DNA from 2 places in the Jeotgalibacillus malaysiensis genome. Region 2 is predicted to be linked to the other one. Evidence: riboswitches for the same ligand, from Rfam matches in the RefSeq annotation. Region 2 holds a riboswitch; the other holds the start of a gene.

Region 1 (4,216 bases), 1.5 Mb from region 2:
TCTGTATTCATTACGCCATGAATAAAGCCGACAAGCTGCCATTTCGCAATGAGTTCAGCCTGATTTTTCATGACTTCCTTCAGCAGGCCGAGGTATGGATTGTCAGTGTCCAGCACCTTCGGATAATGACGCTCAATCGCATAATCTGCGAGCGCTTTAACATTGTCAGTCTCCGTCAGTCTGACTGCATATTCGAACGTACCCACACGCAAATGGCTTGATGCTACACGCGTCATAACTGCACCTGTCAGCAACCGCTCGCGCATAACTGTTTCACCGGTCAGCGTCACTGCAAGGCTTCGGCTCGTTGGAATGCCGAGACCGTGCATGGCTTCACTGATAATATACTCGCGGAGCATCGGTCCAAGCGCCGCCCGTCCGTCACCACCGCGTGAGAATTTAGTGCGTCCCGACCCTTTCAGCTGAATATCTTTCCGCTCTCCAGCCGGGGTGATCTGCTCTCCAAATAATAATGCACGACCGTCTCCAAGCATGGTGAACTGTCCAAACTGGTGTCCTGCATATGCCTGTGCGATCGGTTCAGATCCTTCAGGGACTTCATTGCCTGCAAGGATCTCCTCTTCGTCTGCCAAGACATTCGGATCGAGACCCAGTTCTTTTGCGAGCGGTTCATTCAATATAAATAACTCAGGACTTGCTACCGGGTTCGGTTCCATTTTTGAAAAAAAGATGTCCGGAAGCTTTGTATAAGTCTGCTCGAGCTTCCATCCTGCTTTTGTGCGCTGCGTCATCGTACATCCCTCCTTTGGCTATTATCTCCTGATTTCAGTGTAACATGCCGGGAAGCGTTTTCCGTTCTGAGCGCTTACCGGTCTAGAATAACCGTTTTAAATCAGTCAGTCGCTCTATTTCATATTCAAAATCATCCACTTTCCCAAAACCATACTTCGCAAATACAAACGGCACACCGGCTTTACGTGCGGCATCACGGTCACCCTGTGTATCTCCTACATAAACGGGGCTCTTCAATCCATTCCGTTCAATCACGAGCTTGATATTTTCTCCTTTTGAAAGCCCTGTTCTGCCCGGATTCTCAAAGTCATCAAAAAAACGATCAAGTTTGTGGTACTGATAAAAGGCTTCAATATAGCCTTCCTGACAGTTACTCACGATGAAGAGACGGTATTTTTCAGAGAGATAGATCAGCGTATCTTCAAGTGCCGGATACAACTCTCCCCCATTTTCCGCTACATAGGGAATTTCGATCTCTGTTAAATAATCCATGACTTCCTTTTGATCCTCAGCGCTCAACTCAGGGAAAAAGATTTGTGAGATCTCGTGCATCTGCTTTCCCATTGTCTGTTTCAAATCATCAAGTGTTAGTTTCTTATCTGCTTTCGGATGGCCCTCAATTGCTCTATTCCATGAAGTTAACACGGTTTCCCGAGGATCCCACAAGGTACCATCCAGATCAAAAATAATACTGTCCATTTGTCATTCCTCCAAAGGTTCGTTTATTTTGGGTTTACCCGAATCAGCTTTGACTTATGTCTTTTTTACATTTACAGATAAATACTTCTGCCTGAGAAATTTAACTAAATTATTATTCTAAAATACATTGTAATATGAAATACTGCCATTCCAATAATGAAAACCCTTACATATATTTTATTTTTCTCTTTATTACAAAAACTTTTCAAACCCCCTTTACAATAGTCGGGTTTCCCGATAATATTAATTTCATCTTTAACACAACTTTATATGGAACTTATCAAGAGTGACCGAGGGACAGGCCCTATGACGTCCGGCAACCCCCAGCTTCAGCTGGGAAGGTGCCAATTCCTACAGAATGATTTCATTCTGAAAGATAACCCGATTCCATTTTCAGGTGCCTCTTTCCGAATGAAAGAGGCACCTTTTTTATGATCAATTTTTTTGAAGGAGATTGCCATGATTGAAATTAAAGATTTATCAAAGGTATACCGGACTAAAAAGGGCAGTGTAGCCGGTGTAGATCGTGTAACACTGACGATTCATGAAGGTGACATTTTTGGAATCGTTGGATATTCCGGTGCAGGTAAAAGCTCTCTTATCCGATGTCTGAATTTACTCGAAAAACCGACTAGTGGTCAAATCGAGATCAATGGTGTAGACCTGACTAAGTTAAAAGGACCCGACCTTAGAAAAGCACGTCTGAAAATCGGCATGATTTTTCAGCACTTTCACCTGATCAGCCAGAAAACTGTTTCTGAGAATATCGCATTTGCTTTAAGAGCAGCCGGAACACCTCGTAAAAAAATCGATAAACGTGTGACTGAGCTGCTTGATATGGTGTCTTTAACAGATAAGAAAGATGTCTTTCCGGCACAATTAAGTGGAGGACAAAAGCAGCGCGTAGGAATCGCCAGAGCTCTTGCGAATAACCCTTCTGTTTTATTGTGTGATGAAGCCACTTCCGCACTGGACCCTAACACCACAGTTTCAATACTAAGATTACTGAAGAAAATCAATCGTGAACTGGATATTACAATTGTTTTAATTACGCATGAGATGAATGTTGTCAAGGAGATCTGCGACAGAATGGCAATCATGCAGGATGGACGGGTCATTGAGGAAGGAAGTGTATATGAAATTTTCTCAAATCCACACACACCTCTCGCTGAAGAATTCATCAAAAGTGTTGTGTCATTTGATGTACCAGATGCGATTCTGGATCAGTGTAAAGGCCGAATCTTAAAAGTGCTTTTTAGAGGAAACGTTGCCGGCGAAGGTGTCATCACTGATACAATTCAGCAGTTTAAAATCAAAGGTAATTTTCTACACGGCTCTATCGAATATATCCAGGAACGGCCGCTCGGCATATTTCTGATGGAGGTTCAAGGTCAGCGTAAGACGATCGACCAGGCTGTTTCATATATGGAAGAGCGCGGCGCACGGGTGGAGGTGATCAGAGATGGGCTTTGAGTTTTCACGAATGGTTGAATTGATGCCAGAAATCTGGGTTGCCTTTGGACAGACGTTATATATGATCGGCATTGCATTAGCTGTGGCAATCATTCTTGGTCTGCCGCTTGGTGTTTTACTTTTTGTGACTGACAGAGGACTATTTCTTGAAAATCGGATCGTTCAATCCAGCTTCGGTTTTGTCATTAATATGGTCAGGTCAATTCCATTTATCATTTTGCTCGTTGCACTCATCCCACTTACTAACATAATTGTCGGTTCAACCATCGGCCCGGCTGCTGCCAGCGTTTCATTATCCGTTGCCGCAATCCCCTTCTTTGCCCGGATTGTCGAATCAGCGCTGAGGGAAATTGATAAAGGTGTAATCGAAGCTGCCGTAGCAGTTGGTGCAACACCATGGATGATTATTAAGGATGTACTTTTACCAGAAGCCAAAACAAGTATTGTCCAAGGGATTACCCTGACAATTATCAGCCTTGTAGCTTACTCTGCAATGGCAGGTGTAGTCGGAGGAGGTGGCATTGGAGACCTTGCGATCAGATTTGGTTATTACAGATACGACAATACGATCATGATCGTAACTGTTGTGATACTCATTATACTTGTCCAACTCATTCAGCAAATCGGTGACTGGACCTCTAAAGCAATTGATAAAAGATAAGAAAAGGGAGAGATTTTGAAATGAAAAAGAGTTTATTATCAGTACTATTATTGACATCTGTGACTGCATTAGCAGCATGCGGAGGCGACAGCGAAGCTACAGGAGATGAAAAATCTGTCAAGTTGGGTGGTACAGCTGGCCCATACAGCGATATGCTGAATGAAGCAATTAAGCCAGGTCTTGAAGAAAAAGGGTATGAAGTTGAGATTGTTGAATTCAGCGACTATATCCAGCCTAATAATGCCCTGGATAATGGAGATATTGATGCCAATCTGTTTCAGCACACGATCTACCTTGAAAATTTTGAAGAAGAGAATGACATGGACCTCTCAGCTCTGATTATGGTTCCAACTGCTCCAATGGGCATTTACTCTAACGTGTATGATTCTATTGAAGAAGTCGAAGATGGCTCAACGATCGCAATTCCAAATGATCCAGTTAATGCAGCACGTACATTCCTCGTTCTACAGGATCATAACTTAATTACACTGGACCCTGATGCACCTGAACTGACTGTTTCTGAAAATGACATTCAGGATAACCCGAAAAACCTTGTATTCCAGCCAATTGAAGCAGGTGGATTACCTCGTGCTGTTGAAAGTGCCGATCTATCAGCTGTACCTGGAAACT
Region 2 (4,216 bases):
TTGAGCTGAAAAAGTTTTTCAACACAAGCGGCGTAAAGTACCGCGAGCTTGGTCTGAAAGATAAGCTTACTGACATGTCAGATGATGAAAAGCTTGAACTGCTGGCTTCAGACGGTAAGCTGATCAAGCGTCCGCTGACAACTGACGGCAGTCAGGTAACAGTCGGATTCAAAGAACCTGAATTCGAGGAAAAATGGCAGGGCTAAATCAGAAACAATTCTTGTTTTCGGGCACCTGTTATGCCAATATGAAGTAGTATAGAAATCATTCATATGCGGAGGGAAAACACATGAGTTCACCAAAAGAATTACGTTATTCAGAAGAACACGAATGGGTAAAAGTTGAAGACGGTAAAGCACGAATTGGTATCACTGAATTCGCACAGTCAGAGCTTGGCGATATCGTATTCGTTGAGCTTCCGGAAGTAGGCGACGAGCTGCAGGCAGACGAGCCGTTTGGCAGCGTTGAATCTGTTAAAACAGTTTCAGAACTTTACGCACCAGTCAGCGGTAAAGTCGTTGAGGTGAACGAAGACCTTGAAGACAGCCCTGAATACGTTAACGAATCTCCATATGAAAAAGCTTGGATGGTCGTAGTGGAACTTTCTGATGACTCAGAAGTTGACGCACTGATGGATGCTGAAGCATATGACAAAATGACAGACGAAGACTGATTGAAGTGCCGTTCACCTGGTAGGGTGAGCGGTTTTTTTGTAACCGGCACAGTGGGGACGGAGTTGAGTGGTTCATTTTTGTAATCATTCTAAAAACGACACATTCAACTCCGTCCCGCCTGCGCCGCATAAATAATGGAAGTAACATCACCAGCCATCTCATTTACTTGCAATTATCCACAGTACAGGCGACAATTAAATCAGCAGCATACCATGTAAGAAAGCCGTGCGATCCTTAGGTGAGGGTGTGATGGGAAATGCAGTGCAAAAAGGTTATTATTGTTGAGGGTAAGTCTGATAAGCGCAAGGTTCAGCCGATTATTAGAGAGCCGGTTGATATCATTTGTACAAATGGTACAATCAGCCTGACGAAAATGGATGAACTGATTGATGAATTGTATGAAAAAGATGTTTATGTGCTTGTGGATGCGGATGATGCAGGTGAGAAGCTCAGAAAACAGTTTAAAAGAGAGATGCCTGAAGCGGATCATCTGTATATCGACAAAGCCTATCGTGAGGTCGCAACAGCTCCTGAGCAGCACCTGGCAGTCATTTTAGCCGGTGCGAACATTGATATTTATACTGAGTTTTTAGAAAAAAGGATGAATCTTTAATGATAAAAGAATGGACAATAGAAGATCTGGACCAGCGATTGAAGGAAAAAAAGCAGTCAGCGATGTATTTATACACCCCGATGTGCGGAACGTGTAAGCTTGCCGGTAAAATGCTTGAGGTAACGGCTGTGGCGATTCAGGATACTGAGATCGGAAAAGCTGACCTGAATTATGTTGAACCGCTGGCTGAGCGTTACCAGATCGAGAGTGTACCGTGTCTGCTGTTATTCAAGGATGGACAAATGGTCCGCAAAATATATAAATTTGAATCTGTACCAACGATTTTTGAAGCATTCGGAGAATTGTCAAGACAGCCGGCAAATCAGTAAATGTCCAATTTTGAAAAAAATTCGTTGACAGTAAATTTAAGAACATGATACGATTTGTCTCGTACTCTTAATGAATCTTAACTGAATACGCGTAACTCTTATCAAGAGCGGCGGAGGGAAGTGCCCTATGAAGCCCGGCAACCGACAGTTTACTGGAAAGGTGCCAAGTCACACAGGTTTAAACCTGGCAGATGAGAGAAAGCCGTTTAATTTTTGACGCCTTTCTGCTCATCACGCAGAGAGGCGTTTTTTATATATAAAGGGCTATTTAATGGCAGCACTTTAACTTCCTGCTTTAACGGGATAATAAGTTAATTTACGAAAGTGGGTGATGGTATGATTACCATCTCAGATGTGAAAAAAGTATTTAAAACAAAAAGCGGTTCACTGACTGCAGTTGACAAAGTTAACCTGAAAATTCAGGAAGGCGAAATCTTTGGCGTGATTGGCTACAGTGGTGCCGGTAAAAGTACATTAATCCGTATGCTGAATGGTCTTGAACAGCCGTCAGAAGGTAAGGTTGATATAAACGGTAAGCTGATTTCCTCTATCAAAGGAGGAGACTTACGCAAAGCGAGACAGAAAATCAGTATGATCTTTCAGCATTTTAATCTTCTTTGGTCAAGATCGGTGAGAGAGAATATCTCATTTCCTCTTGAAATCGCAGGCGTTCCAAAAGAGGAAAGATTAAAAAGAGTAGATGAGTTGATTGAACTCGTAGGACTTGAAGGGCGCGGGGATGCCTATCCATCTCAGCTCAGTGGCGGTCAGAAGCAGAGAGTAGGGATTGCAAGAGCGCTTGCAAATGACCCTGAAGTACTGCTTTGTGATGAGGCTACGTCAGCACTTGATCCTCAGACGACTGATTCAATCCTTGAACTGCTGGTTGATATCAACAAACGTCTCGGTTTGACCATTGTACTGATCACACATGAAATGCACGTGATCAGAAAGATTTGTCACCGCGTTGCTGTTATGGAAGGCGGGAAGGTTGTAGAGCTTGGAGATGTGCTTGACGTCTTTAAACAGCCGAAAGAAAATATCACAAAACGTTTCGTTCAGCAGGTAACGGAACCTGAAGAAACAAAAGATACAATTGAACATCTGCTGAAGGAATATCAGGACGGAAAAGTTGTCAAGCTGACGTTCGTTGGTGAATCAGCAGAGCAGCCGGTTGTCACTAACCTGATCCGTTCGTTTGATCTGCAGGTGAATATTCTGCAGGGAAAAATTTCTCAAACGCAAAATGGTGCATATGGATCCCTGTTTATACATTTACACGGGAAGTCCGACGAGCTGGCGCGTGCGATTGAATTTTTAGAAGCGGCAAGTGTTGGAGTGGAGGTGATGACACATGATTGAACAGATTTTTCCGAACGTTGACTGGCCGGTCATGTGGGAAGCAACTTATGAAACGATTTATATGACGGTCATTTCAGTTGTCATTACATTTATTCTTGGAATCGGTCTCGGCTTACTTTTATTCCTTACCTCTAAAGGGAACCTGTTGGAAAATAAAATTGCTTACACAATTACAACAGCAGTTGTGAATATTTTCAGGTCGATCCCCTTCATTATCCTGATCATTCTGCTCATCCCATTTACACGTTTTCTACTAGGGACGATCAGGGGAGCAGAGGCAGCACTACCGGCATTGATTATCGGTGCAGCACCTTTCTACGCACGTATGGTTGAGATTGCATTACGTGAGATTGATAAGGGCGTCATTGAGGCAGCAAGATCAATGGGGGCCAAAATAAGCACCATTATATTTAAAGTATTAATTCCGGAATCAATGCCAGCTCTGATCTCAGGAATTACTGTTACAGCCATTGCGCTGGTCGGTTATACGGCGATGGCTGGTGTCATCGGAGCAGGAGGACTTGGTAACCTGGCATTTCTTGACGGTTTCCAGAGGAGTCGTGATGACGTAGTACTCGCAGCAACAATCATCATTTTAGCAATCGTCTTCATCATTCAATTCCTTGGAGACTTCTTCACCAACAAACTGGATAAACGCTAATTTAGCTAATTATAAAAACACATTAAAGGGAGAGATTTAAACATGAAAAAATTCGTAGCAGGGACATTCGCAGTAACAAGTATTTTCGCACTGGCAGCTTGTGGTTCAGATAATTCAGAGGAAGGTATCGGTACAAGCGAAGATGGCGAGCCGGTTGAACTGAGAGTCGGCGCATCTAACGTGCCTCACGCTGAAATCCTTGAGCAGGCACAGCCGCTCCTTGAAGAAGAAGGCGTAGACCTTCAGATCGAAACGTATCAGGACTATATCCTGCCAAACCAGGATCTTGAATCAGGAGAAATTGATGCGAACTACTTCCAGCACATTCCATATCTTGAGTCACAGATCGCAGAACACGGCTATGACTTTGCAAACGCTGGCGGTATTCACATTGAGCCAATCGGCGTATATTCTCAGGAGCACGCTTCACTTGAAGACCTTCCTGATGGTGCAGAAATCTTAATGAGTAATTCAGTAGCTGACCACGGCCGTATCCTGACAATGCTTGAAGCACAGGGGCTGATCACACTTGATCCTGAAGTTGAAAAAACAGCAGCAGAAATTTCTGATATTCAGG

What was found. Region 2 has a riboswitch for S-adenosylmethionine ahead of LG330_RS13475 (methionine ABC transporter ATP-binding protein). Riboswitches for the same ligand answer to the same signal wherever they lie in the genome.
Region 1: another riboswitch for S-adenosylmethionine. It lies ahead of LG330_RS02455 (methionine ABC transporter ATP-binding protein); the one in region 2 lies ahead of LG330_RS13475 (methionine ABC transporter ATP-binding protein).

Annotation. Positions count from the first base shown of each region.
Region 1 covers NZ_CP085252.1:411,831-416,046, reverse strand. The annotation lists gene LG330_RS02465 (YdiU family protein) at 1-752, opposite strand, end outside; gene LG330_RS02460 (HAD family hydrolase) at 835-1,452, opposite strand; SAM riboswitch class I at 1,727-1,835, shown strand; gene LG330_RS02455 (methionine ABC transporter ATP-binding protein) at 1,912-2,925, shown strand; gene LG330_RS02450 (methionine ABC transporter permease) at 2,915-3,586, shown strand; gene LG330_RS02445 (MetQ/NlpA family ABC transporter substrate-binding protein) at 3,607-4,216, shown strand, end outside.
Region 2 covers NZ_CP085252.1:2,509,194-2,513,409, reverse strand. The annotation lists gene LG330_RS13495 (arsenate reductase family protein) at 1-206, shown strand, start outside; gene gcvH (glycine cleavage system protein GcvH) at 290-673, shown strand; gene LG330_RS13485 (toprim domain-containing protein) at 931-1,287, shown strand; gene LG330_RS13480 (thioredoxin family protein) at 1,287-1,616, shown strand; SAM riboswitch class I at 1,712-1,814, shown strand; gene LG330_RS13475 (methionine ABC transporter ATP-binding protein) at 1,953-2,978, shown strand; gene LG330_RS13470 (methionine ABC transporter permease) at 2,971-3,639, shown strand; gene LG330_RS13465 (MetQ/NlpA family ABC transporter substrate-binding protein) at 3,682-4,216, shown strand, end outside.